One region of the Mesorhizobium sp. M1066 genome, then DNA from elsewhere that is predicted to be linked to it. Evidence: riboswitches for the same ligand, from Rfam matches in the RefSeq annotation. Region 1 holds a riboswitch; the other holds the start of a gene.
The links. Region 1 has a riboswitch for cobalamin ahead of metE (5-methyltetrahydropteroyltriglutamate--homocysteine S-methyltransferase). Riboswitches for the same ligand answer to the same signal wherever they lie in the genome.

Region 1 (4,510 bases):
TGGGTTCATGACTACCATTTCCTGCCGCTCGGCGCTGATTTGCACAGACTCGGCATTGACCGGCCGATCGGCCATTTCCTGCATACGCCATGGCCCGAGTCTGACATGATGGAGCGCGTGCCCAATTCTGGCGAGCTAATGAAATGTATGCTCGAGTATGATCTGCTCGGTTTCCAGACCGACCGTGATGTGAGCAATTTCCTCGCCTGTGTCCAATCTCATTTGGGGCTGGAGAGCAAGAACGGGGTCGTTTTCTCGGACCATGGCCAGACGCAATGCCAAAATTTTCCTATAGGTATCGATCCGAAGCAATTCGAACAGTGTGCCGCAGATTCGCTTGAGGCGCAGAAAGCCTACATTTCGCAGTTGAAACTTGGCGGAGCAAAGCTAGTTATCGGCGTCGATCGGCTCGACTACACCAAGGGCATCGACAATCGGATTAAAGCTTTCGATCTGCTGGCAGTCGAGCCGCAACGTGTCTCGCTCTTGCAAATCGCAACTCCCTCACGTGGCGACATCCAAGCGTACAGCGAATATCGGCGCGACGTCGAAAGACTCGTCAATCAAGTCAACAACCGGCATGGCACGGACGAGTGGATGCCGATTATCTATGAGAACAGGTCGTTCACCCAAGCTGAGATAGCGGGTCTTTACAGAGCCGCGCGTGTTTGCGTTGTGACGCCGTTGCGCGATGGCATGAATCTTGTGGCGAAAGAATACATTGCTGCACAAGATCCGAGCGACCCTGGCGTTCTGGTGTTATCGAAGTTTGCCGGCGCGGCCGAAGACTTCGGCGAGGACGCCCTGCTGGTAAATCCGAGGCTCTCCGACGAGATAGCTACCGCGATCTCAAGAGCGGCCAGCATGCCGCGCGAAGAACGCATCCAACGCTGGCGGAGGATGATGGACAAACTTGAAGCGTATACGATCCACCATTGGTCAGCGGACTTCGTTCGGCAACTGGACAGCAGCCGGGATACGGTCCCTGCGGATCACTTCCACTATGTTGGCTTGGGCTGGATCAGCGAGGCCCAAATGCCTTCGTATCGGACCGAGCCAGAATTGCACACCGCGCTGACGCGTGCACTGGATAAAAACTGGGTCCTGCCGATCGTATGATGCAGAATATGAAGCACGCGAGCTTTGCCTGCATTTGCGCATCCCTCAATGCCGAGCGCTTGGAGAGAGAGATACTTATCCTGACCGCCTGAATGCGGCTTAAGCGGCTTATCGGGACCACAGTCGGGCTTTGCATCAGACCCTTGAGCCAGGCTCCGTCAGTGTGGTCTCTTGCCGCCGAGCGGAGTCATCACGATTGCCTAGTCACCCGTGATGACGACTGGCGTGCCAATTCCCCTCGGACCACGGTTTGGCGCTCACTCCGAGAAAACCGCTTCTCCCACGCACGCACGGCTTGCGGCCGCATCGTTAAACATCGCCACCAATGCGATCTTCTGCATTCTAATGACGTTGTCACGCGCTTGAAGTCTTGTCCGAAATCCTTCATCGGCGACCTGCGAGGGATGTCGCAGCCCGACAGGGATCCATTAGTTGGACTATGGTGGCAGCGGAGCAGCGCCGCCAATGGGCGACTGAATATTTCACAATGTTAGACAAGCGTAAAAGCGAAATCACATAACGACATAAACATTTCGTTATGCGTCATTGACAAAAGAGCGGACTGCTGTGATTGTCTGCGTGTCGTGGTTCTCGCGTGCGGCGCTGCCGCAGCGGAGCTAAGAGGGAAGCCGGTGCAATGCCGGCGCTGCCCCCGCAACTGTTAGTGGCGAGCCAACCCCACTCATGTCACTGAGGCGAATACCCTCAGGAAGACGGGTAGAGGCTATGACCCCGCGAGCCAGGAGACCTGCCACGGCGAATTACGTCCACGGGCGGGGTGTCTCGGTGGCCGCTGCAAGCCGGCGTTCGTGCCGGCCTGCTAGCGCCTTCCTTGTCATCGGCGCCCCAACCATCGGGGTATGACATGACTGACTCTCAGGAAATTCCTGTAGCAACGCTCGGCGTGCCGCGCTTCGGTCGTCGGCGAGAACTGAAATTCGCGCTTGAAAGCTACTGGTCCGGAACATCGTCCGCTGGCGACCTTCTCACGACGTCGAAGGCGCTCCGTGCCGCTAGCTGGGAAGAGCAGCGCGATCGCGGCGTGTCGAAAATCCCGTCGAACGACTTCTCGCTTTACGACCATGTGCTCGACACCGCAGCCATGGTCGGGGCCGTTCCATCCCGTTACGGCTGGAATAGCGGCGAGGTCCCACTTGACATCTACTTCGCAATGGCGCGCGGCAACCAGGGTCAGACGGAGGATTGTGGACACGCTGGTCACCAGGAGGAGGCTCATGGACCTGGTGTAACCGCGATGGAAATGACCAAGTGGTTTGACACCAACTACCACTACATTGTGCCGGAACTCGATGATGATCAGACGTTCGCCCTCTCGTCATCGAAGCCGGTCGATTATTTCCTCGAGGCTAAAGCTCTCGGCATTCACACACGCCCAGTCATCCTTGGACCCATCACCTTCCTCAAGCTGGCGAAATCGCCTGCCGAGGGGTTCGGTCCCATCGCGCTCCTACCGCGGCTGCTGCCCGTTTACGAGCAAGTCCTGCAGAAGCTGAAGCTGTCGGGAGCCGACTGGGTGCAGATCGATGAGCCAGCGCTTGTCCTCGATCTGAACCCGAACGAACGAGCTGCGTTCGAATTCGCCTATGGCCAGCTGTCGAAAGCCGCGCCCGAGCTGAAGATCATGCTGGCTACGTATTTCGGGTCGCTGGGAGACAATCTCGAAACCGCGGTTTCTCTGCCCCTGGCCGGGCTGCATATTGATCTCGTGCGCGCTCCCGAGCAGCTGGAAACGGTGGGTCGGCTCGCTCCGAAGGATCTGGTGCTCTCGCTTGGCTTGATCGATGGCCGCAACGTCTGGCGTGCGAACCTGCCCGCCATTCTCGACCGCATCAAACCGATCGTCGCCGGCTGGCCCTTGGACCGCGTCGAGATCGCGCCTTCTTGCTCGATGCTGCATGTGCCGATTGATCTGCGCATGGAGACGGAACTCGACGCCGACATCAGGTCGTGGCTCGCCTTCGCGGCCCAGAAGACCGACGAGCTGGTCTTGCTGGCCCGGGCCCTGTCCCAAGGCAGGGATGCGGTGGCAGGCGCGTTGAAAGCGTCTGCCGAGGCTGCCGCCACGCGCGTGACATCCACGAGGATCCATGACCCGCTTGTTCAGGGGCGGATCGCTAGCATTGAGGACAGCGCGAAGCGACGAGAGAGCGCTTTTGGCGAGCGCTCCAGAGTCCAAGCCGGCTCACTCGGGCTGCCGCCGTTCCCGACGACGACCATCGGGTCCTTCCCGCAGACGCCGCAGGTACGCAAGGCGCGGGCCGCTCATGCGAAGGGCCAGCTGAGCTATGTCGACTATGAGACGTTCCTGAAGAAGGAGATCGAGGCTGCAATTCGCTGGCAGGAAGAGATCGGGCTGGACGTGCTGGTGCACGGTGAGTTCGAGCGAAACGACATGGTACAGCATTTCGGCGAGCAGTTGTCCGGCTTCGCGTTCACCCAGCATGCCTGGGTACAAAGCTATGGGTCGCGCTACGTGCGTCCCCCCATCATTTTCGGCGACGTATCGAGGCGCAATCCGATGACAGTGCGCTGGTGGCAATTCGCCCAGTCGCTTACGGAAAAGCCCGTGAAGGGAATGCTCACAGGCCCAGTCACCATTCTCAACTGGTCTTTTGTTCGCGACGACGTACCCCGCTCCGAAGCCTGCCGCCAGATCGCGCTCGCCATCCGCGACGAAGTGACGGATCTCGAAAGGTCCGGCGCAAGGATGGTCCAGATCGATGAGGCCGCCTTTCGCGAAGGATTGCCACTGCGCCAATCTGACTGGAAAGTCTATCTCGACTGGGCTGTCGAATGTTTCCGGATCGCTTCAACGGGTGTAAAGGACGCGACTCAAATTCATACCCACATGTGCTATTCGGAGTTCAACGAGATCATTCACGCGATCGCTGGAATGGATGCGGATGTCATTTCGATTGAGACGTCGCGCTCGAAGATGGAACTGTTGGACGCCTTCACGAGCTCCAAATATCCGAACGAAATCGGTCCCGGCGTCTATGATATTCACTCACCACGCGTCCCGGAAGTCGGCGAGATTTCGGACTTAGTCATGCTTGCCCGCGAGCGACTGTCCGATGGCCAACTGTGGATAAACCCCGACTGTGGCCTCAAAACACGCAAATGGGAGGAGGTCCGCCCTGCCCTCATTAACATGGTCGCTGCAGCACGCGCGCTCCGGCAGAAAGTGCAGGCGTGAGGCTTCTCTTCCTCACCGTGTGGGGAGTTGCCGACTGGCGGATGTCGGCCGGGAATATGCCAAACCGATCACACTCTTGGAAATAAGCCACTCGGCGAAAATGTGCAATTTTCCTTCGGCACGTGTCCTCATCCCGCAGAAATATGAATGTGACACTACGCTATAGTATTGGTC
Region 2 (4,510 bases), on a different contig from region 1:
CTGCATCGCGGCGGGTTCGCCAATCCTGAGGCCTTGTCGAAGGCGTTGAGCGCGTTGCCGGCCCGGCTGCATTGCGAAGGCGTCATGGCCTACGAGGCGCATGCGCCGCTCATTCCCGGCCTTTTCGGCGGACCGGCAAAGGCATTGGCCAAGGCGTCGGCGCAGGCCTCGGCGTTCGTCGCCTGTCTCGGCGCCGACCAGCGCCGTATCCTGAACATCGGCGGCAGCAAGACCGCGCTGCTTCATCATGGCGGCATGGCCAACGAGGTCTCGATGGGCTCGGCCTTCGTGCTGCCCAGTGATTTCGATACGCCAGGCCTCGACGGCTTCCAGCCGGCGGCCTTCATCGCCACGCCGATCTTGAAAATGGTCGAGCCGATGCTGCCTGGCCCGCCGGCCGTCACCCGCCTGCTGCAGGCGCTCGGCCGCTTCCCGCGCAAGGGCTGCTATCTCTATGGCGGCAAGTGGATGGCCGAGCCCGTCTTCCCCGAAGGCATGAAGGCGAACGGGCTGCTCGGCCTGTCCTCCAACCAGCAATTCATGGGCTTGCCCGCCGACGCGACCGCAAAACCCGGCGACTACGCGTTTCTAAGGCCGACGCAGAGCGAAGCCGTGCTGCAGCAGTTCGGGTCGATCGCTGTGTTTTCCGGCGGCGGGATAGTCGATCGCTGGCCGGCGCTGCCGATGGCCTGACCGACTACGCCTTCACCGGTATCCAGATCTCCAGCCCGCCATTGCCGCTGCGTGGGTCGAACTCAGGGCCGTAGCGTTCGAATTCCGGCGCATCCGATATCTCGTGGCCGGAAGCCGGCAGCCATTTGTTCCAGATCGTATTGACCGTGCGGCGGATGGTCGAGATGTGTTCGCGGTGGGCAAAGACCGCATATTTCTGCGCCGGCACCCGCACCCGGCTGAATTCCCTCGGCAGGTCGGAAAAATCAGACACTTCGACGCCGGCGATGTAGTCGAAATTGCCGGCATCGTCGCCGTTGACGCAGACGCCATAGGCGACATCGCCGGTCTCGCCCGGAATGTTGCCGATATAGGGGCCGAAGCGCTGCCATTGCATCGGAATGGCGGCGCTGGTTTCGCAGCTGTAGCGTTCGCCGAGGCCGGCGATCAGGAACGGCCGGCTGGTCTCGAAACGCGGTGGTTCGAGATTGGTGAGGAAGGACTGGTCCATCAGGATCGGCTCCACGAGGTCGAGCTTGTCGAGTGTGCCTTGCGCGCGCACCAGTTCCGGCGTGGTGCCGAACTGATCGCGGAAGGCACGGGTGAACGCCTCATGCGAGTTGTAGCCGGCGTCGAGCGCGACGGAGAGAATGTCGGGCGCCCCGCCGGCCAGCTTGCGCGCCGCCTCGGTGAGCCGGCGTGAGCGCATGTAGCCCATCACCGAGCGGCCCGTGGCAGCGCCGAAAGCCCGCGTCACATGAAAACGCGACACGCCGCTGCTTTGCGCGATATCGTCAAGCGAGATCGCCTCCGGCAGATGACTTTCGACGAACCACAGCGCTTTCTCGGTCGGGTTCATTTTGCTCCTCGCATTGGCCAGATCATCCTGCCGTTTCCTGGCGCGGCCAGTTTGATCGAAATTGCGCATCCCGCGCAATCGAACCGATCCCGTCACAGTCGCACACCGATATGGCACAGCGGTCGAGCGCCCCTTGCCGCCGACGAGCCAAATTCGGCAGGCTTCGCTTGACAGCGCCAGGCGGCATCCTCTAAATGCGTAATATTATTACATATCGAGAGCGTGAAATGCATGTTTCCCCTAGCCGGTCCACCACTCCGTCCGAGAAATCCATTGCGAAGCGATTGGGGGAAATCTACGCTGAAGCGGTGATGGTCCCCGAGTCGAAAGGCGAGGGGTGAAAAGGGAACACGGTGAGATCCCCAGGGGTCGAGGCCGTGGCTGCCCCCGCAACTGTAAGCGGCGAGCAAAATCCGTGAATGCCACTGGCCGGCAAGGCTGGGAAGGCAGGATGGCGCAACGACCCGCGAGCCAGGAGACCTGCCATCACTGAGTTGACCGGACGGGGTGTGCCGGGAGGAAACGCGAATCCCGGTCTTGTCGGCCGCTTCGCCAGCTTCCTTCCGTCGCCAGTTTTGGAAAGTGACGGAAAGTTGGACGGCTCTATCGATCATCGCATCATCGTGTGCACGCTTTGCCATCCCGGCAATCTGGCGGGCAGCCGATGACCGTAGCGCTTCTCGAAGCACATGACCTCTGCGCCATGGCCAATGGGCGGGATCTGGTTCAGGCGGTCAGCTTCTCGGTGGCCGCTGGCGATCGCCTAGCCATCATCGGTCCCAACGGCGCCGGCAAGACGACGCTGCTGCGCATGCTGTCGGGCATGCTGCGGCCAAGTTCCGGCGAGGTGAAGCTCGGCGGGCGGCGGCTGGACGGGATTTCGGCTGCCGAGCGGGCACTGCATATCGCCGTGGTCGGCCAGACCGACCAGCCCGATCCGCGGCTGGCGGTGATCGACTATGTCGAGCTTGGCCGGGTCCCGCACGCTCGGTTACGGCGCAGGAGCGAGGAGCGTGACATTGTCGTCGATGCGCTGCGCCGGACCGGACTGCTGCCGCTGCTTGGCCGCACCATCGGCTCGCTGTCGGGCGGCGAGCGCCAGCGCGCCCAACTGGCCCGCGCCATCGCCCAGCAGCCAAAGATACTGTTCCTCGACGAGCCGACCAACCATCTCGACCCGCGCGCCCGCGGCGAACTGCTCGACCTCGTGGCAGGCTTCGAGATGACGGTGATCGCGGTGCTGCACGATCTGGCGCTGGTGGCACCGTTCGCCACCAGGGTGGCGGTGATGAACCATGCCCGTCTGCAAGCGCTCGCCGCACCGCGCGAAGCGCTGACCCAAAAGCTGATTCGCGAAATTTTCGGCATCGATGTGCTGCGTCTGCGCCATCCGACCGAAGACCGCGAACTGACGGTGTTCGATGTTCCGAACCGTGCCGCGCCGCCATCCTGATTGAAGCCGTCCCATATCGATCATCCCGTCCACAGGAGCAAACCCTTGAAACGCCTTGCTTTTTCGCTTGCCTTCTCGCTGCTGGCCTCGACAGCCCTGGCCTTCCCGGTGACCGTCGACAGCTGCGGCAAGCCGCTGACCTTCGATGCGCCGCCGAAGCGCGCGGTCATCCAGGATCTCAACATGGCCGAGATGGCTTTCGCGCTGAAACTGCAGCCGTCGATCGTCGGCCTGACCGGCATCACCGGATGGTACAAGGTGGGTCCCGAATTCAAGGCCGAGCAGGGTTCGATCCCGGAACTGGCGCCGAAATATCCGACGCTCGAAAACCTCGTCGCGGTCGAGCCCGATTTTTTCTTCGCCGGCTGGTATTATGGCATGAAGCCGGGTGGTGAAGTGACGCCCGACACGCTTGCTCCGCACGGCATCAAGACGCTGGTGCTGACGGAAAGCTGCGTCCATCTCGACAAGAGCCGCCCCGCCGCCTCGATGGACCTGCTCTATGGCGACGTCGAGAAACTGGGCAAGATCTTCGGCAAGGAGACAGAGGCTGAAAAGCTTGTCTCCGGCTGGAAGACGCGGCTCGCCGACATCACCGCCAAGGTCGGCAGCGCCAAGGGAACGCGGGTGTTCCTCTATGATTCCGGCGAGGACAAGCCGTTCACCGCAGGCAAGTTCGCCATCCCCAGCGCCATGATATCAGCCGCCGGCGGCGACAACATCATGGCCGACATGGACACCAGCTGGGGCAACACGGACTGGGAAACGGTGGCGTCGCGCAATCCGCAATTCCTCATCCTGCTCGATTACCAGGACGGTGGCGGCTACAGGAAGCTGCTCGATTTCCTGAAGGCGCATCCGGCCATGAAAGAGACGGACGCGGTCAAGAACGAGCGCTTCGTCGCGCTTCGCTATGCCGAACTGACTCCCGGCCCGGCCAACATCGAAGCGATCGACAAGCTCGCCAAGGCCATGCATCCGGAAGCGTTTTGATGCCTGTCGCCCAAAAGTGCGCAGCGGTTTTGGGGCAACGACATGCATGAACAAAAGATCCTGGAAGTGCGTCGCACGCGTCCTGACAGACACGACGCATTTCCAGGCTTGCGCCATCCGGCATTTGCACTGGCCATGCTGGTGGGAGCGGCGGCGATCGCCGCTCTCGCTTTGCTGTCGATCGCCTACGGCTCGACGCTGATCCCGCTGACCGACATCGTTGCCTCCCTTGGTCGTGCAGTCGGCTTCAGCGGGCACGACGTGGCCGGGCCGGTCGGCAAGATCGTCGTCGACCTGCGGCTGCCGCGCACGATCCTGGCCATCTGCGTCGGGGCCGGTCTCGGCGTCGTCGGTGCGCTGCTGCAGACGGTGACCCGCAACGACCTTGCCGATCCGTTCCTGTTCGGCCTGTCCTCGGGCGCCGCCGCGGGTGCGGTTTCCGTTATCACCGTCTTCGGCGACAGTTTCGGCATCTGGACATTGCCGGTCGCGGCCTTCACCGGCGGCATATTGGCTGCCGGTGTCGTGCTGCT

Region 2: it holds a riboswitch for cobalamin, as region 1 does, so the genes downstream of both, NKH52_RS29055 (ABC transporter ATP-binding protein) here and metE (5-methyltetrahydropteroyltriglutamate--homocysteine S-methyltransferase) in region 1, are expected to answer to the same signal.

The regions. Positions count from the first base shown of each region.
Region 1 is NZ_JAMYMR010000038.1:7,172-11,681, reverse strand. It holds gene NKH52_RS29250 (alpha,alpha-trehalose-phosphate synthase (UDP-forming)) at 1-1,119, shown strand, start outside; cobalamin riboswitch at 1,688-1,889, shown strand; gene metE (5-methyltetrahydropteroyltriglutamate--homocysteine S-methyltransferase) at 1,985-4,336, shown strand.
Region 2 is NZ_JAMYMR010000037.1:20,434-24,943, forward strand. It holds gene NKH52_RS29045 (DSD1 family PLP-dependent enzyme) at 1-693, shown strand, start outside; gene NKH52_RS29050 (AraC family transcriptional regulator) at 698-1,531, opposite strand; cobalamin riboswitch at 1,827-2,033, shown strand; gene NKH52_RS29055 (ABC transporter ATP-binding protein) at 2,196-2,984, shown strand; gene NKH52_RS29060 (ABC transporter substrate-binding protein) at 3,030-3,977, shown strand; gene NKH52_RS29065 (FecCD family ABC transporter permease) at 4,113-4,510, shown strand, end outside.